3 regions of the Acetobacterium sp. MES1 genome follow, and region 3 is predicted to be linked to each of the others. Evidence: riboswitches for the same ligand, from Rfam matches in the RefSeq annotation. Region 3 holds a riboswitch; each other region holds the start of a gene.

The links. Region 3 has a riboswitch for cobalamin ahead of BI182_RS03455 (type 1 glutamine amidotransferase). Riboswitches for the same ligand answer to the same signal wherever they lie in the genome.
Region 1: it holds a riboswitch for cobalamin, as region 3 does, so the genes downstream of both, BI182_RS01785 (hypothetical protein) here and BI182_RS03455 (type 1 glutamine amidotransferase) in region 3, are expected to answer to the same signal.
Region 2: it holds a riboswitch for cobalamin, as region 3 does, so the genes downstream of both, BI182_RS03065 (ABC transporter ATP-binding protein) here and BI182_RS03455 (type 1 glutamine amidotransferase) in region 3, are expected to answer to the same signal.

Annotation. Positions count from the first base shown of each region.
Region 1 covers NZ_MJUY01000006.1:75,055-81,345, forward strand. Annotated here, with positions in the region: gene BI182_RS01765 (IS110 family RNA-guided transposase) at 1-221, opposite strand, end outside; gene BI182_RS01770 (energy-coupling factor ABC transporter permease) at 518-1,282, shown strand; gene BI182_RS01775 (energy-coupling factor ABC transporter substrate-binding protein) at 1,282-1,614, shown strand; gene BI182_RS01780 (EutP/PduV family microcompartment system protein) at 1,868-2,329, opposite strand; gene BI182_RS01785 (hypothetical protein) at 2,342-2,989, opposite strand; cobalamin riboswitch at 3,165-3,339, opposite strand; gene BI182_RS01790 (TOBE domain-containing protein) at 3,508-3,717, opposite strand; gene BI182_RS01795 (substrate-binding domain-containing protein) at 3,911-4,702, shown strand; gene BI182_RS01800 (ABC transporter permease) at 4,712-5,536, shown strand; gene BI182_RS01805 (ATP-binding cassette domain-containing protein) at 5,530-6,267, shown strand; gene BI182_RS01810 (heavy-metal-associated domain-containing protein) at 6,264-6,291, shown strand, end outside.
Region 2 covers NZ_MJUY01000010.1:22,072-28,362, reverse strand. Annotated here, with positions in the region: gene BI182_RS03080 (UbiD family decarboxylase) at 1-730, opposite strand, end outside; gene BI182_RS03075 (hypothetical protein) at 1,128-1,685, opposite strand; gene BI182_RS03070 (energy-coupling factor transporter transmembrane component T family protein) at 1,739-2,470, opposite strand; gene BI182_RS03065 (ABC transporter ATP-binding protein) at 2,458-3,957, opposite strand; cobalamin riboswitch at 4,265-4,434, opposite strand; gene BI182_RS03060 (YbhB/YbcL family Raf kinase inhibitor-like protein) at 4,640-5,122, opposite strand; gene BI182_RS03055 (CPBP family intramembrane glutamic endopeptidase) at 5,166-5,915, opposite strand; gene BI182_RS03050 (TetR/AcrR family transcriptional regulator) at 5,899-6,291, opposite strand, start outside.
Region 3 covers NZ_MJUY01000011.1:31,441-37,731, reverse strand. Annotated here, with positions in the region: gene BI182_RS03470 (chitobiase/beta-hexosaminidase C-terminal domain-containing protein) at 17-1,081, shown strand; gene BI182_RS03465 (MORN repeat-containing protein) at 1,153-1,995, opposite strand; gene BI182_RS03460 (creatininase family protein) at 2,049-2,810, opposite strand; gene BI182_RS03455 (type 1 glutamine amidotransferase) at 3,075-3,788, opposite strand; cobalamin riboswitch at 4,267-4,451, opposite strand; gene cbiT (precorrin-6Y C5,15-methyltransferase (decarboxylating) subunit CbiT) at 4,661-5,239, opposite strand; gene cbiE (precorrin-6y C5,15-methyltransferase (decarboxylating) subunit CbiE) at 5,232-5,858, opposite strand; gene cbiD (cobalt-precorrin-5B (C(1))-methyltransferase CbiD) at 5,846-6,291, opposite strand, start outside.

The DNA of each region.
Region 1 (6,291 bases), on a different contig from region 3:
AAAACAGGAATCCAATATTTACCAGTGGATTCCATACAAACGTGTTTACAGTTATTTTCAATCAGCCAGTCGTGAAATTTTTGAAGATCCGAGTTGATGGTAGAAAAAGATTTTTGCTGATACTCAGATATTCCGTCTTTGCCGGTTGTTACGATGGTTGCAACGATAAGATTTTTGTGAACATCAAGTCCACAGCAGATGGGGTAAACAATCCTCATCATAAATATCACCACCATAATATTAAAAGAACAGCAACATTGACTGTCATCCTGCGACTTAATAAACATGGTTTACTACCAATGATAAGAGTCCGGGCTCAATGTCCCACTTGTTTGTGCTTGTAAGGATGACGACACATATAACTATACGGGATCGAAACTAAGTTCGCCACTCCTCCTTCCGTGTTCTGTAGTGTATTGCTGTTCCATAATAGAATTGTAAACAAAAAATGGAGTGGGTACAACATTTTCATGAAAATGTTTGTGCCTTGAGCGAAGCGAAAGGAATGTATAAAACTATGAACACACGTTTAAACACCAGAGAAAAAAGATTTGTTGCAGTGGTGGCAGCCATTGCCCTGGTTTTCGGGTTTACCCCGGTGGCCAGTGCCATGCACATTATGGAAGGGTATCTGCCTGTCGGTTTCAGTATCGCCTGGGGGGTAATCTGTATTCCGTTTTTAATTGCCGGTTATCTGTCAATCAAAAAAACCCTCAAGGAAAACCCTAAAACCATTACTTTGCTGGCTATGGCTGGCGCCTATGTTTTTGTGTTATCATCGTTAAAAATACCATCAGTCACCGGCAGTTGTTCCCATATGACCGGAACCGGGCTGGGTGCTATTTTATTTGGACCGGCAGCAGTCAGTATTTTGGGCGTCATTGTTCTGTTATTTCAGGCCATTTTACTGGCCCATGGCGGTTTGACGACGCTGGGAGCCAATACCTTTTCAATGGCGATTGCCGGACCATTTGTAACCTATGGTATTTTCATTCTTTGTAAAAAAATAAAGATCAATCGCCATGTCGGAGTTTTTCTGGCTGCCGCCATTGGCGACTTATTTACCTATTGTGTCACGGCATTTCAGTTGGCCTTGGCCTATCCCTCTGAAAGCGGCGGAGTTGCGGCCTCAATGGTAAAATTTCTGGCCGTGTTTGCACCAACTCAGTTACCACTGGCGATTATTGAAGGGATTCTGACCGTGGTCATCATTATCGGCCTGGAAACCTATGCGCAACCAGAACTTAATGATTTGGGATATCTTACCGGAGGTGTAAAATAATGACAGCAACAAGAAAAACGGTAATTGGTCTTTTAGTATTGGTGGTATTGATTGCTCTGGTGCCCCTGTTTATCCTGCAGGATGCGGAATTTGGCGGATCGGATGATGCCGGTAGTGGGGTGGTTTCAGAGATTACCGGAACCGAATATGAACCCTGGTTTACCCCTATTTTTGAAACGGCCATTAATGGTGAAATCCCCGGCGAAGTGGAAAGCTTGTTTTTCTGCATCCAAACCGGTATCGGTGTCGGTATTATTGCTTTTGTGATGGGTCGCTTTGTTGAACGCAAGAAGCAGGAAGAAGGCAAGACCGGCAAGAAAAAAACGAAATAGGTTCAGTTTAGCGGCAGATCCTTTTAAGAAACGAAAAATTAAATTAGGTTTTATTTGCGTGCGTCTATAAAAAAGCGCGTTATTTTCACAATGAAATTAACGCGCTTTTTTAAACGATATCAAGAAATCAGTGTCTTTGAATCGTTTGTGTTCAGGCAGAAAATACTATTTGGCTGGTCAAATAGGGATTTTGTCTGCCTGGGGTAATATCAGTGGGTAGCTTTATCATTCAAGTGATTGTGTGCTTTCTCACTTAGATTTCAAAAGTGACATATTTCTGAATAACCGCTTTAAGCTCAGTGATCCCTTCACCGGTGAGGGCACTGACCGGATGAATCTTATCCGGATGGATACCTGCATAAGTCAGGTAACGACGACTGCGTTTCAGATCGCTATGCCTGTGGTCGATCTTGGTGATGACCCCGATCACCGGGATGTTGTAGGTACAGACAAAATTGGGCGGAACCGAGTTTTGATGATCGGTACTGGAATTAATCAGGACGATCAGTCCGGCATCACAGGTCACATTGATGGCCTGGGGTCGAAAACAGGGTAGTTCAACAAATTCGCCGGGAGTGTCAATAAAATGGTCAGAATAACTGACCTGCTGAGTTTTGCCATAAGTGATCAATTCATTGGTCAGCCGTTGGAATAAGGTGGTTTTGCCACTGCCAATCCGACCGATCAGAGCGATGCGGTTTTTATTATTTGCCATAAAAATCCTCCGTTAGGCTGATTGGACAAAACGTGCTTCCCGGCCGATACAGGCATCGATGGGGCAGGTTTGACACTCGCAGTAATCCAATAAATCTTCAAAAAGAATGCCGGAAGAACTGTAAAGCGGGCGCATGGTGCTGTAGGGGGTTATTTCCATACCGATGCTTTTGGTGGTGTTACCAAAGGTATTGAAGATAATCTGATTGGCCTCAATCGACCAGTCCGGGATTAGTCCGGGATTGACCATCCCGATTTTATCAAAGCTTTGCTCCAGCTGGATCGTATTTTTCAGATATCGCATTGCTGAAGTCATAACGGGAAGTTTAAGCGAATTTAACAGATATTTTTCGGTCTGATTGAGGTTGGTTGGCATGTCGCCGATGGTCAACAGGTACAAAAACACCTTTTGGTTGTCCGACAAGAGATGTTTCAGGATCTTACTTTTATATACGTGGCCGCCGATCAGAATCGTGTTGCCGGTGGTTGTTTTGACCGAACATTCTTTGAGAATGGCCCGGGGTTTAAACCGTTGGCTTAAAATATTCGCAGCATGACTGTACTCTTCATAGGCAGAGGAATCCGCCTCAAGGGGCTTCTTTCCCAGCAATTTTTCAATATCTGTTCCAATGGGAATCTTTTTGATAACAACGTCTTTCATTTTTTTCCTCTTTTCTTGAGTGTTCAGTTTTTTTATTTCTGCAAAAAAAAATAAAAAAACCTTTTCAAAAAAAGGTTTACAAATGCGGGACTATTTCAGTGACGTCATTAATTAAAGGAGAACGTCATTTCGTTTTCTTCTCACATTTTGCAGCCTTCTTTGAAGCTTCAAACAGATGATGCGTTTACAAAAATATCCTGACTTGGAGGGACTCCCTGCACCCAGCCTTCTCGGTTTTCCCAATGACTGAATACGTCCATATTCTCCTTACAGTAGCAAAGAAACTGTCGCAGATTTTCACCGCGTTCCTTTTGTAAATGCTTTTCTATGCCAATAATAAACTAAAAATGGGTGTTAATCAAGTCTATTATTGTTTTTTTCAAGATGAAGGTAAAATACGTCCTTGGATTAGAGACAATAACTGACTTAAATACTATTTGCAAAGCCGGAGATCTCAGCTACGCTAAAACACAGAAACGGAATTGCTATCCGCTTCTGTGTTTTGAATTGAGATTCGTCTAGTCAACCATAACCATAACAGATGTTGCTTTGATGACCGCAGTTGCATCACCGCCGACGACTAATCCAAGATCTTTGATTGCCGCCATGGAAATTGTTGCTGAAATAATGTTGCCATTTCCAATATCAATTTTCACGATCCCGCTCACCGCACCATCTTCAATTGCAACAATTTTTCCTTTTAACTGGTTTCTCGCACTTAATTTCATCTTGACACCCCCTTTCTGACAAGGTAATCATTACTACCTTTTTAATTTTACCCATTTTAAGCCAGACAAAACGGTGTTAAACGGCGAAGCGCATTTAACCGAAATGATCTCTTGACATAAAAGAAGGGTATACAATATAATAACATTCATAACAAAACAAAACAATACTAAGTGAATCAAAAGGAGAAGTTGAGTGAAACGTAGCGGAAAATGGTTAGCGATTTTATTGGTAATGGGAACACTACTCGGTTTGGTGTCGGGTTGTGGTAGTAATTCAAGTCAGGCCGAAGAAAAGGTTGATACGACAAAAAGTCTTGATGGTCAAACACTGTTTGTATACTGCGGAGCCGGGATGACCAAACCCTTTGGTGAGATTGCCGATCAGTTTAAAGCAGAAACCGGTTGTGACATCCAGGTGGTTTATGCCAATGCCGCTCAAAGCCAGAATCAGATTCAGACAACTGGCGAAGGTGATTTGTTTATTGCTGGCTCGGCTGATGAGCTCAAACCGGTTCAGGATAAGGTAATCGAAAGCATCGATCTGGTTAAACACATTCCGGTGCTGGCGGTAAAAAGCGGCAATCCGCTGGGCATCACTGGCTTAAACGACTTAACCGGGGCCGGGGTCGAAGTCGTGTTGGGGGATAGTGAAGCGACACCGATTGGTAAGATCGCCAATAAGGCCTTAACCGACCTGGGCATTTTAAACAATGTGAATGTCGTCGCCCGGGCCGCAACCGCCCCGGAAATAGCCAATGCCCTGTCGGTGGACGAATGCAATGCAATTATTGTCTGGAAAGAAAATGTGCCAGCCAATGCTGAAATTGTCAATACCCCAGACCTCAATGCCTATGTAAAAACAGTTCCGGCAGCCAAATTAAGCAGCAGTGCCAATACAGAAGCGCTGGCGGCGTTTATGACCTATCTGGATTCAGATCCGGTTAAGACGATTTGGGAAAAAAATGGTTACGAAGTACTCAACTAAACTGTTGGTATGAGAGGGAAAATATCGACCTTTGATTTTTTTGAAATCCTAACCATTATTATTACCTTTATTGTCATTATCTTTACGACGGCGTTGATATTGGCAATTGTACTTAAAGGGATACCCTATTTAGGGGCAGCGTTTTATTCGGATGAAGTACGGTTTTCCATCAGGCTAAGCTTATATACCGCCAGTATTGCGACGCTTATTTGTATGTTGCTGGCGATACCGACCGCTTATGCATTGACCCGAACCGTATTTCCGTTTAAAAAAATATGTCAAATAATAATTGAACTGCCGCTGTCGATGCCCTATCTCGTTTTGGGGCTTAGTTTATTGATTATTTTCTCCTCGGATTTTGGGAAAGCTTTAAAAGAACTGGGGTTTAAAGTCGTATTTGATAAAAATGGGATTATTATCGCCCAGACAGTTGTCAATTTACCGTTTGCCATTCGCTTTATTCGCACGGCATTTGAAGAAGTTGATGAGCGGCTGGAATTTATCTCCGGTAGTCTGGGAGCGACAAAGTGGGAGCGCTTTATCACCATTACCCTGCCCCTCGCCCGAAATGGTATTCTTTCAACGATTATTCTGACATGGTCGAGAGCCTTAGGCGAGTTTGGCGCGACCCTGATGCTAGTCGGTGCGACGCGGATGAAAACCGAAACATTGACGACATCGATATATTTGAATCTGGCGACTGGTGATACTGGAGCCTCGATGGCTTCGGCGACAGTGATTCTGATCATTTCGCTGTTGTCTCTGTTTCTGACAAATTGGATCGGTCGAAAAAATAAGCAAGAAAGCCGGATGAAGGATGTGAACAGATGGTAAATACAATGGTTGAAATCAACAATTATTCTGTCCAATTGGGAAAATTCAAGTTGAATCAGATCAACTTAAACATCGGTGCGAAAGAGATCTTTGCGGTTTTAGGCAGAACCGGGTCGGGCAAGACCGTTTTGCTTGAATCGGTCGCAGGATTTTATCGGAAATTTTCCGGAAAAGTAATGATTCAGGGGATCCCCGTCATCGATGTACCGCTGGAAAAGCGAAATATCGGATTTGTCTATCAGGACTTTGGTTTGTTTCCCCATATGACTGTTTTTGATAATATTACCTATGGCTTAAAAATCCGCAAGATGGACAAAGGCGTTCAAAAAGAAAGGGTCGATAAAATGGCGGAAATATTATCAATCGGCCATATTCTTAAACAGTATCCCGGAACCTTAAGTGGCGGCGAACGACAGCGAACAGCACTGGCTCGGGCTTTGATTTTAAACCCGCAGCTGCTTTTGATGGATGAACCCTTTTCATCTCTGGATCCGGCAACTAAAGAAAACATGTATGATCAGATTAATAAAATTCATGACATTTTCGGGTGTACGATTCTATTTGTGACTCACGATTTCAATGAAGCTCAGCGCATGGCGGATCGAATCGGCATTATGGTCAATGGTGAATTAAAAGCTATCAGAAAAAGTACCGACTTATTCGAGCGGTGTCAGGATGAAGAAATCAATCAGTTTTTGGGCAGGAATTATGAAGGGAGTGTTCAAACATGAAAGAACAGATATTTGCGGTAGACG
Region 2 (6,291 bases), on a different contig from region 3:
CAATTTCGGCATAGGTGGGTACATTCAGATCCATGGTGGCACAGGGGGATACTTCCAGCGGTTCCCCGAATAATCCGCCGATGGCGCCGTATTTTCCCAGATGATAAGGAACCGAAGCTTGCGAGCCCAGGGCAATATTGGGATGGACGCCGATACAGATGGCGGCTTTCATGTTCTCACCCCGTTCCTCACTCTTTCTGAAGAATTCCCACATCCGCTGACGGGAGTGGAACGAAATCCCCAGTTTATTTTTTCCCTTCAGTTGCAGCCGATGAAAACCCAGCGTTTCACAGCCGGTTTCGGGATCTTTGGCAACGGTCACACCCGAAGTGATGTAAGGACCGGCATCAATGGGAAAGTGGGTAATAATCGGCAGTTTGGTTAAATCCACCGCATCACCGGTCAGCACATGGGCATTGCAGGGCGGGTTTTCAACCACCTTAACGTCATCAAAGCGATTTTTGATCCGCTCGGCAAACTCAAAGGAGAGGTCTTCGGTTTTAACGCCCATCGCCTTGGCAAAGCGGCCCTTGGTCCCGAGAATGTTTGTCACCACCGGAATATCGCCGCCCTCCACCTGATCAAACCACATTACCGGATATTTCCGTTGTTTTTCCAGCTCCATCATCAAGGTGCTGATTTCATATTCCCGCTTAACCGGTTCTGTCACATGACAGATTTCCCCATCCTTTTCCAATTGTTCTAAAAACACCCGTAAATCCTGACTCATCTTCGCTTTCTCCTTAAATTGTAAATAAACTTTAACGCTTATGAAACTGCCGTGAGCTTCGCTGCCGATTTGCGCTAAACAATTTCTACACTGTACGGCGTACAGTCTAACGACTGTTCGCCTACACGTTACAAAATTGTTTTCGCGAAGGCAACGAGCCAATCACAAGCTTGCTTGTAGTTGGCGACTGCCCGTGAACCAGAATAAACTCGCCTGGCGATTTATTCTGGTTGCGCAAACCAACATCAAAGCAACGATTGTTCGGCTCTTTTGAAATTGGTAATTTTCTGAATGATCACATTAGCTACTTATAAAACTACAAATTGCTTTGGCACCTGTTTTCTAAAACAGATACCAAAGCACTTGATTTTTCTTTATCTTATTTTGATTTTATGGATTATTTTACCATTCCTGATTTTAATAATGCATCATAAACTTTCTTTTCTGCCAATGTTGCCAATGGCCAGGTTACACCAATGGTTATCAGGCTGGATACCGCCGCAACACCTACCGGCAGACCAAGAATGAAAACCAGACCCACTCCCACAATGGCGTTTCCTAAAACACAAACGCCACCCTGAGCCAGAATGTGATGCGACCATTTGGTCATGTCACATTTTACCGCCACGAAGGATACCCAGATGGACGCAATGCCATTGGCAAAGATAAAGGTTGGCCAAAGGGGCGTATACATGATTGAAATCAAGGCTTCCACTTCGGCGGCAATCAGTCCGCCGGGCTGTCTGTAAAGCAGGGTCAGAATCCCGGTAAAGAATGCCCAAACCGTTCCATTAATCAGTAACATACCCATTTTCCCCCAGGGCAGCATGTTATCGATCTGGCCGGTAATCTGGCAGGCGATCACAAAGACGATCCCCATGATGACGGCACCAATTAAAGATTTGGTGTCCGTTTTAAAAATACTTTTTTTCCCAATTGCTTGTTCGTTTTGCATGTTATACTCCTTTTTTGTATAAATTAATTTTTATCTATGCAGTTTTTTAACTGTTATAAAATGGTTTTAATCAAGACTCCGCCAAACCCGATCATCAGGCAGACGATGGTCATTCCTTCGAGTGGCCGGAGATTGATTTTTTTCTGAAAATTTCGGGTTGTATGGCGGCCGTAGCCTCTGAGTTCCACCGATAGCGCCGCATCACTGGATATCCGCATGGCTCGATACATCAGCGGTAAAATTGAGGCCGGCAGGTTGCGGATTTTCTCAATTACGGTATCATTGGGTACCCCCCGGACCGACTGGCTGTCACAAATAGCTTGGTATTCCCCAATCATCACCGGAAAAAACCGGGCTACCATTGGCACCAGCATCGCATAGCGATAAGGAATCCGCCAGTGAATCAGCATCTGAGCCATATCCATAGGATCGGTATGAACCCCGAACTGATAGGCCGAAAATGAGATGATACCAATTCTTAAAAAAGCCAGCATGGAAGTGGCGATAAAGCCGCTGTAAATCTGCAGCATCCCCCAGGAATAAAGCAGCTCACCTTCACGCCCAAAGATCAGATTGATAATCAATACCTGGGTGCCGATAATCAGCAACACAATTGACAGCATTTTAAAAGCTTTCAACGATTTCTCCGAGAGCAGTTCAGAAATCAGGATCACCCCCAGCAGAATGCCATTGAGAAGCATACTGCGCGACATCAGGGCGGTCAGCACAAGAAACAGACACCAGGTCAGTTTAAGCCGCGGATCCAGTTCTTTTAGATTAAACATTTAAAATCGCCTCCTTCGATGAGTTCCAATCGAGCCAATTCGTTCAGATAATTGTCTATTATTTCGGCTTTAAATTCCAAAGCCAGTTGATGGTTGTGCATCACCACAATCCGATTGGCAAAATCTCTGGCTTCAGTCAAATCATGGGTTACCAGCAAAATGGTGACTCCCTGACTGCTGAGATGGGCCAGTTTTTCCATGACCACTTGACTCTGGGCACTGTTTAAGCCGGAGGTCGGTTCATCAGCAATGATCAACTCGGGGTCATTAATGACCACTGACCCCAAGGCCAATAGTTGTCGCTGTCCCCGGCTTAACCGCTGGGGATGGATTTCGTCCAATCCTTTTAGGCCGATCAGAGCCAAGGTTTCTTGAATCTTTTGTTCGATTTGCTGCGCACTGAGGTTCTTATTTTTTAAAACATAGCTGATTTCATCGCGTACCGAGCTGCAAAAGATCTGATCATCGGGGTTCTGAAACAGAAACCCGATCCGGCGCCGTAGTTCGCCCACATTTTTCTTGGTCACCGGACTTCCAAATAGTTCCACCGAGCCCGAGGTTGGTTTGACCAATCCTTCAATGAGCTTGAGCATGGTGGATTTACCGGAACCGTTCTGGCCGATGACCGCTGTGAAATCGCCTTTTTTCAGACTAAAATTTAGCGGCTGACAGCCGATTATCCCACCTTTGTAGGTATGCGATGCACCGCTTAACTTAATCACGTCGAACCGCTCATCCACTTGGATCGGTTTCGCCCGGCGATTGGTTTTCCGGCAGCCATATTTTTTCTGATATTCACCAACCGGCAGAAAATCTTTGACCGTCCCAGCTTCCATTACAAGCACCCGATGGGCATCTTTCAAAACTGCACCAGATTTATCCATAACGACCAGGGTGGTCACCTTTTTCTCCCGGTTCAACCGCCCCAGGTGCCGATAGAGTTCCGAGCTGGTTTTGGGATCCAGTTCGGCCGTGGGTTGGTCCAGTAGTAGGATCGGGGTTTTCATTGCCAGAATACTCCCCAGCACGACCTTCTGGGCTTGTCCGCCGGAAAGGGCATCGGTTGTCCGATCTGAAAATGCCCGGATTCCGAGAAAATCCATGACCGCATTAACCCGATACTCAATTTCATCCTGACTCAAATTGAGATTCGCAACCCCAAACGCCAGTTCATCGCCAACCCGACGATTGACCATCTGGTTTTGCGGCTCCTGCATCATATAGCCCAGATAGTCAGTCATTTGGCAAAGTGGTATCTTTGACACATCCCGATTCGCTACCGTCACCGTTCCATCCAGTTCACAGGGATAAAACTTCGGCGCCGCCGATGTAATCGCATGAAGCAATAACGATTTACCCGATGCCGCACCACCGGTAATGGCAATGAATTCGCCCTCATTGATATTTAGTTTGATGTTTTTAAGCGCTGGTTCCGGTTCGTCGGGAAATGTCAGCGCTGTAATATCCAATTGGATGATCGGTATCATGGAATGGCCTCGTGATTGAATTTTTTTAAAATGACGGTTTTAGTATAAAGCCGAATACTCCGGTCTTTGCTACGCATAAAATTACTGCCGTTTGGTATAAGACCGTGCACTCCGGTCTTCGCTGCGCTGCGACCTTCGTCGCGGGCTACGCCCTATGAAGAATTTGAAAAATGAAATTTTTTATAAGCGAGCTTAATAAAACTTCATTTCCCAAATTCTTCACACGGCTTTATGCTTTCGCGCAAAATAAAAAGTTTCGACTATCCCAGGGTAATCCTAAGGATAGCCGAAACTTTACCGTCGTTTCATACTATATCAATTCATGGCAGGTCTCCTGACTCTGGTTTATCTGTTTTTGCGCCTTCCCGTTTCCAGTGGCATCTGCAAAAACAAAACCATTACAGTGATGGGTTCGTTCAGGATTTTCACCTGATTCCCTATTCTCCTTTGTAAGGCACCATAAATCGTATATCTGTTAAGTTGTATTAATCATAGCGAATTTATTGACAATTGTCAACAGATTAACAAAATTTTTCTTTCTGATTCATCATATTCATTGTTAAAACTGGCAAAATCAATCGTGCCTGTTCTTAAAAAGCAGAGTTGTATCTCGCTTAATGAACAATCGTCTAATTTATCTGATCAGTATTGGCGCTCTGTTCTAATTTTTCTTTATTTTCAGTTATCGCTGATAAATTCCAGTAATACTGCTCTGTTGCATAATATGTCCGTTCATCGCTTCAAGCAACTGCTTTTTTCGGGCACTGCTGTCAAGCTCCAAAAAACAATCAAGTACATAAAATTGAAATAAGTAACGATGACTGTTCCTGACGAAAACCGGCTGTTTCGGTCCCCGATAACGGTTACGGCCATATCCGCATCCCTGTTTTGCGTCACCCAGCACGGGCACAATCGAACCATAGGGTATATTTTCAGAAATCGTTTCTGATTTGGGAATATTCCAGATCAACCAATGATTATAGGCCTCAATTAAAGGAATATCCAGATCATCCATAATAATCGCTATTGATACCGCTTCGGGAGCCAAATTTTTTAATTCAAAAGGGGGTGAACTATCCTCCCCAAATCCAGTATGCCGTTTAGGCATCAGACCATTATTTTCAAACGAACGACTGATGACTTCAAGATTTTTCCGATTCTTCATAACGATTCCTTTCTTTGTGTTAAATCACCATACCGATACAGTTTTACTGATCCAGACAGTGTTGTTTGTCGCTTGCGCAAGTTTTTTGTGGTAACCTTTTTAAAAAAGCGGCATACCCAAGGCTAATAAGAATCAGCACAACACTTACCACTGTATCTTGTTCAAAAGTTGATTGTCCTGAAAAAACACTGAAGGCATTTAAAACTCCATGGGTAAAAATACCAGGCAGCAAGCTGCCAGTTTTGATAAAAAGAATGGTAAACAAATACCCGATGGCAATGGCATAACCAATCTGGAGAAAGGTTTGCCAATATTCAGCTCCATTTAATAAATTAACACTGTGTCCAATCCCAAACGTGACACTCGATATGATTATTGCCAACCTTGCTCTTTTTTGTAAAATCGCTTTAAATAAAAAACCGCGAAAGATCACTTCCTCAATAAAACCAACAAAAAGCATCGTGACAAATACCAGAATCGTTTCAAGTGGCGGATATCGGATCGTTACTCCACCCCATAAATTGACGCTGGCAATGATAATCAGCGGAATAAAAAACAGATATCTTTTAAAATCGCCCCTTGCAACGTTACAAAGGCCATAGTACGATTGCAATTCATTTCGCCGAATCCACCTAAACAACAGAAATGAAATAGCCCCCCCCAGCATCGCTGAGAAACATGATCGGATACCTACCGAATCGGACAGGGAATCAGCCAGACTAAACAGAACTACATAAATGGCAATCCACACCAACGCAAATGCTAACGGATTCTTTTTAAATATATTTGTCATTTTTCTCTTCCCCCGCTTTCAAAGTTAGTACGGCCCCTTTAAAACCCACCTTTAACAAATTCAGAATATGTGCTTCATCAAAGGTCATTTGATTATTCGCCAACAAGCTCGCAATACCATGAACCATAAAAAAGATTTGCTCGAACAACGCCTCAGCCTGACCGGGTGACAATCTAATAGCCTGGGATAAAATCTCTAATACGGGTCGAAGTTCTTCGTCTCGTATAATTTCGAGCAATTCTTTATCAGCAAACTTATCAGACTGAAAAAGGAATTTAAAAATTGCTTTTTCCATTACAGCAAATCTTATATAGCGTATCCCAATTTCCAACAGCGGATTGCTTTCATCATAACCGAAATCCATAATAAACGCAGT
Region 3 (6,291 bases):
ACAAGGAGGGGTAAAAATGACTGATCACGAACACTCACCTGACCGCAATGACGCCAAATCAGCTCATGACGAATTAAATTGGGCTGAACTGGAGCGAACTGAGGTCGACTCAAATCAAAACCACTCATCACCAATTGTTCCACCACCAAAAAAAAGCAAAAAAAAATTGATTATCATCCTGGCAATTGTTGGTAGTATTCTGATTCTTGGTAGCCTCACTTTTTTCCTGTACAATCAGTTTGCCTCAGCCAATCTGACCAGTGAAGAAAAAATTGAGAAAACCACCGATCAGGATGAACTAAAAAAACTCTATGACGAACTGCTCAGTTCCTATGCAACCTCCGGAAAATCCGAAGCTGAAATTCTGGCCTTACTGGAACGGGCCGCCAAAGAAACTGGGGATCAAAGCTACATTCAAAACAAAGACAGCTATCTGGTTAAAAAGCCCAGTTTTAACCTGGCTCCGGGCAGCTATGAGGGTACCCAAAACCTGGAAATCATCAAGGGTAACTCTGGTGATACAATTTATTATACCATTGATGGCAGTGTTCCTGACAAGACCTCGCCAAAATACACCAGTGCCATTCCCCTACCCCTTGGCGAAACCACGGTTAAAGCCGTCGCAGTGAGCGATAAAGGCTTTTCCAGTGCAACGATTGAAGGAAAATACATCCTGACCGCCCCCCAAGCCAATACCCAGTCTGTGCTAACCCCGGAAGAATTCATTAACAAAATCTATGGCGTATGGTATAAAACCGATTATGGCAATTCGTTGTCGATTTCTCAAACGACCTATACCGAGCACATCCCCAACCCTCTTAGCAATGCAACCGGTGATTATAGTGTTGTTTCAACCACTGATAACGGCGGGACCATCAAGGTTCTTAATTTTACGGTTGAAGGCTACAATGCAGGTGATATCCTGATTGAATTTGATTTTGGAACCCCTGGTGATAATCAGATGCGGCTCCGTCATGAAGGCAAACCCTGGTGGGACTATGCCGCTGCTGAATATATCGGTAGCGGTCAATATCATTTACCTTTCCAATTTGCCGGATCCGATATTATTACCCTGAATTAGCGCACTACTGCCAATACTAAAAACTCCCAGTCGTATGACCGGGAGTTTTTCTGGGTTACAGTTATTAAATTCTATTCCACACTCCAGGCTTCCACATTAGGAATGGTGTTTTCCTCGCCGCCATCGGTGGTGTAGGTATAGAGGTATTCAACGGTACCCCAGACCGTTACCATTTGACCTTCAACCAGCGGTGCTTCACCCGAATTCAAGCGATAATAAACCTGAACCATCTGATTAGGATCATCATTGACATCCATGATAAAATCACAGAAGTATTGCTGATTTTCATAATTTTCATAAACCTGAAAAACCCGCCCTGTCATCTTGACTTTTTTTCCAGTTTCGTTTTTGGCGTTATCAACGATTTCGGCGTAGGATATTTCTGCGGTTTGCGCTTTAAACGGATCCAGGCGCACCTTTCGCTGAACCAGCGTCTCGTTATAGTAGCCCATGTCAAAATCACCTTCGTAAATCACCTCGCCATAATAGTTGTAAAGCGTACCCTGTCCGTCATAACGATTATCAGTGTAATTGCCATCATATATGAGATTCTTATTAAGATATTCTTGTCCCGGCCCATTTAACAAATCATTCTGGTAGTAGCCTTCCTGCATAAACCCATCTTCCCAGACAGTTTGCCCGCTCCCCTGAAAATGACCTTGTTCCCATTCGCCCTCATAGGTCCAGGCCACTTCATCCTCGTCGGAAACAGTAAAGACACCATTCCCCTGGGGTAAACCTTTGACCAATTGACCCGTATAAGTGCCGGTTTTCTCACCAAACGACAAGGCCAGAGTGATTTCCTGATTTTTTACCGACTCTGACTTGTTGCCAAAAATTCCCGGGATCAGCGAACAGCCCGACAGGAACACGACTAAACCAAGCATTGTCAGTAGCACCATTAATTTTTTCATTACTTAACCACCTCTTTTCATTTTATCAGAACTATCCTTTTACCACCAAAAAACTAATACTCCCAACCCCGGCTATTCATTTCTTCAATGGCGCTGGCCACCAAATCGACAAAGATCTCAAGCATTTGCTCGCCTTTTTTTATGCTGGCTTTTGTGGGGTCGCCAGTGGCCCCAGTGGCCGTGAGTTCCTTGATATCCCAGATAATGTCAACCTTTTCATTGATCTTAATGACATTTTCCGGTACCTGGGATACCGCATCTTCCAGCTTGACCAGTTCCGGGCGTAGCGCCATCATAATCGAGGTTTCGCCTTCACCGCCATGGCCCAGTCCGTTCCAGACTTCAAAGCGGTCACCCATAATCGGGCCAACCTTGGTCCACCAATCCGGCAGATAAAGAAATTTTGCCTCGCGATGGCGATCCTTGACCTTATGGGCGGCTATTTCGAGCGCCGGAATATTACCGTCATGACCATTTAGAATATAAATGTGTTTGATGCCATTGTTAATCAGACTCTCAAAGATATCCTCGGCAATGGCAATCTCGGTTTCATAGCGCAAGGTGATTGACATCGGGTAAGAGTTATAATGAATCGAAGTCCCAAAGGGAACGCAGGGTAGCACTACCACATTGTTAAGCTTCTGCGCCACGCGTTTGGCCACCTCGGAGGGCACAAAAAAATCCGGCCCCAGGCAGCAATGCCAGCCATGGCTCTCGCAGGATCCAAAGGTCACAATGGCGGTGACCTGATCGGCATTTTTTAACAGTTCCTGAACTTCCAGGGCGGTCATTTCGTTAAGCATTACCTTTTTCATTATAAAATTCCTTTCAATCAAATTGTTTCTTAGACTTTTGCACAAGTGCCGTGAGCTTCGCATTCAGTTTCGCACGAAACAATTTTTACACTGTACGGCGTACAGGCTATCGCCTGTTCGCCTACACGTTACAAAATTGTTTGTGGAAACTAAACGCAAAGCAATTTTTGATCAACTCTTTTGAATTTTAGAATTGCTTAAATAGATTCTGATTTATATTTACCCACTTTTTCACCAGTCAGTTGTTGTGAATAAAGATTTTTATTAAATCCGGTCAGCTTCAACCAGTAGTTTCAGCTGGTCTAAAAAAGCTGCCATCCAGAGATTGTCCTGAAGGATGTATTCCGGGTGGGCCATGACTTCCTCCGGCCGCTGTACAAAATCACTGGGGATCATTTCATCGCCGCAATTTTTAATCAGATCTTTAATAATTGCCTGGGTATTTTCCAGATGAAACTGAAAGCCAAAAACCCGTTTCTGGTAGACGAAGGCCTGGTTTTGACAGGCGGCACTGGCTGCAATGACGGTGGCCTCCGGCGGCAACTCGACAAAGGTGTCCCCATGCCAGTGAAACACGACTGGATTGTCCGGGAAAAAGGCAAACAGTGGCGATGCTTTGGCTTCTTCAAAAAACGTGATCGGAAACCAACCGATTTCTTTTTGCTTATTTTTCACAACCTTCCCGCCGATGATATCCGCAATCAACTGACTGCCGAGACACAGTCCTAGGACTACCTTGTTGGCTTCAATAGCGGCTTTAATGAATGCTTTTTCGGCCTTCAGCCAGGGGTATTGCGCTTCTTCATAAATGTTCATCGGCCCCCCCATCACCACCAGCCAGTCAAAATCACTCACCTCTGGAAGCGCTTCATCGTTATACAATTGTGTCGCAGTGACGGGATAATTGTTGGCTTGGGCCCATTTTAGAATACTGCCGGGATTTTCAAAGGCGACGTGCTGTAAATAGTGAATTCTCATCTGTGACCTTCCTATCTGAATAGTTATCAGTATTTTTTATAGCAAGTATACCATTTTCGGCGCTTTTTCAAAAATATTTTTTATTAAAAGAAATTTATTCCAATAAAAAAAGCGCATCCATAAGAAAATGCACTTCTTTTATTGGTGCTCAAATTTTTGGCCAGAAAAATCTAAGCAGAGGAATAATGTTTTCTATCAAAAATGTAAATTAATGAAAGCAAGGTAAATTCGGGGATGTCACACACCATCCCCGAGGAAGGGTATTAAATACTGACTTGGAGATGTCCCTTTATTCGAAGAGATTCTAAAATTGGCTAGGAGAAAGTAACCAACTGCCGGAAATCACACACTTCCCGGTTCGCTTGCGATCGTCACCGACGGCAAGACGAAAAAAAATCCTTCTCCAACGGAGAAGGATAAAAGAATCATACTTACAAATCTAAATATAATGCTCTTAAAGTCCTCTAAATCGGAGGTTGTTAAGAAATCACTACAAACAGGTCTTCTGGCTTAACAATCAACTTTCCATCTCCCTTCCCGCTAATTTCTTAACAGTGGCTATGAGACGGTCATCATGTTTTACAGCTGCGATTACAGCAAAGGATTTACACCTTTTTCCCTTGAATATAGGACAAGTTCACTATTTAATTGAATTCATTTTACACTAAGAACGTCTTCTTGTCAATAGCAGTTTTGCTGCAATTCCGAAAGTGTCGCAAGCTTACCAATCAGTTTTGCACGAAACAATTTCTACACTGTACGGCGTACAGGCTATCGCCTGTTCGCCTACACGTTACAAAATTGTTTGTGAAAACTGCTTGGACGCAACCATTGTTCGTTTTATTGAGTTTCGTAAATACCGAAACGGTTGTTTACTTCACATCGCCGGTGATAATAAAAATTGGATTGGCGGCCTTTAACATCGTTAAACCACCGATGCCTTCGCCCCGGCTGATACCGACCTGAATCAGTTCGACATTGTCAAAATACTGATTCATCAACGTGGTGGCCTGGGCGGCGTTCTCCAGGGTCACAAAGTTGGCAATGACCCGGCCGCCGGGGCGGGTATTGGCTTTGCACCACTGAAAAAGGCTTTCCATATTCCCACCGGAACCGCCGATGATGACTCGGTCTACCGGCTCTTTGATTTCAGCCAGCGCCTCAGGCGCCTTACCGGGAATAATCACCACGTTATCGGCATTAAAATGGTCTTTGTTTTTTTGCACCAGCTCCAGTGCTTTCTCTTTGGCTTCCACGGCATAGACCTTGCCATTTTCTGCAGCATAGGCCGCTTCCATGGTCAGACCGCCGGTACCGGCGCCGATATCCACCACCACGTCACCCGATTCAATTCCCAGTAGCGAAATGGTTAAAATACGGATTTCCCGTTTGGTCATTGGGGCCTTGCCGCGAATATAGGCCTCGTCCTTGTATCCTGCTATCTTACTCATTGATCACCACCACGACTGCCAGTCCTTCCTCCTGATAACTCAGGGCTTCTGCCATCGTTAAGCGGGTGATCTTCTCATTAGGATAGGACAGCTCTTCGCCGACATAAAGAATACTGTTCTCGCAACCGGCTGTCTGCAGGATTCCGGCAATAAAGGCCGTATTATTATTTTTGTCGGTAAGAATACCCAGCTTTTTGTTTTCTGCCAGCGCCGCCGCCAAATCCTGATCCCGACCGTGCAAGCTCAAAAGCCTCGCATCCTCCCAGCTAATAGCCAGTTTGGCAAAAAAATACTGCAGTGAGCTGATCCCAGGAATACAGACAATGTCCTTTTCCGGCACCAATTTTTTTGCATAGGTCAGCAGACTATAAAAACCGCAGTCCCCGGAAACTACCAGGGCGGTTTTGCGGGTCTGATAGCCCTTAGCAACCTTTTCCATCAGCTCACTGAGAGGGGTTCCCTTGCCGATAAAAAGCATCTCCTTGCCACTGGCATCAAAACTTTCGGCGTGGCGGGTGCCACAGAGAATCACTTCCGCTGCGGCAATTTCTTTTAAGGCGATCGGTAAGATATAATCCGGATGCCCCGGTCCCAATCCAATAATTTTTAATGGGTACATAATCGTTTCCTCAACTCTTCTGCGTCTTTGCTTTGTCCTAAAAAGCCATGGATCTTGGAAAACAGCACCACTTCGATATCAATAGTGCCATAAACCCGATCAGTGACTTTCTTCTTTACCACTTCGGCCAGCTGATTAAAATAGTCCGGCAGATTTTCGGCCAGGATTATATCGGTGGCTTCGTCGGTGGTTTTGGCGGCCATGATTTTTGCCATGGTATCCCGGGATGCACCCAGGATACCGGCATGGGCGGTCAGAATCTCCATCCGGCCATCAGCCACGCTGCTATGGGTATTAAATATTCCGCCCGCTACCTTGACAAGCTTACCCAGATGCCCAATTAAAAGAATTTTATCAAAACCCATCCGCTCGGCCTCATCCAGCATAAAGCCGATAAAATTGCTGGTCTTAACCAGCACATCTTCATTAAGCC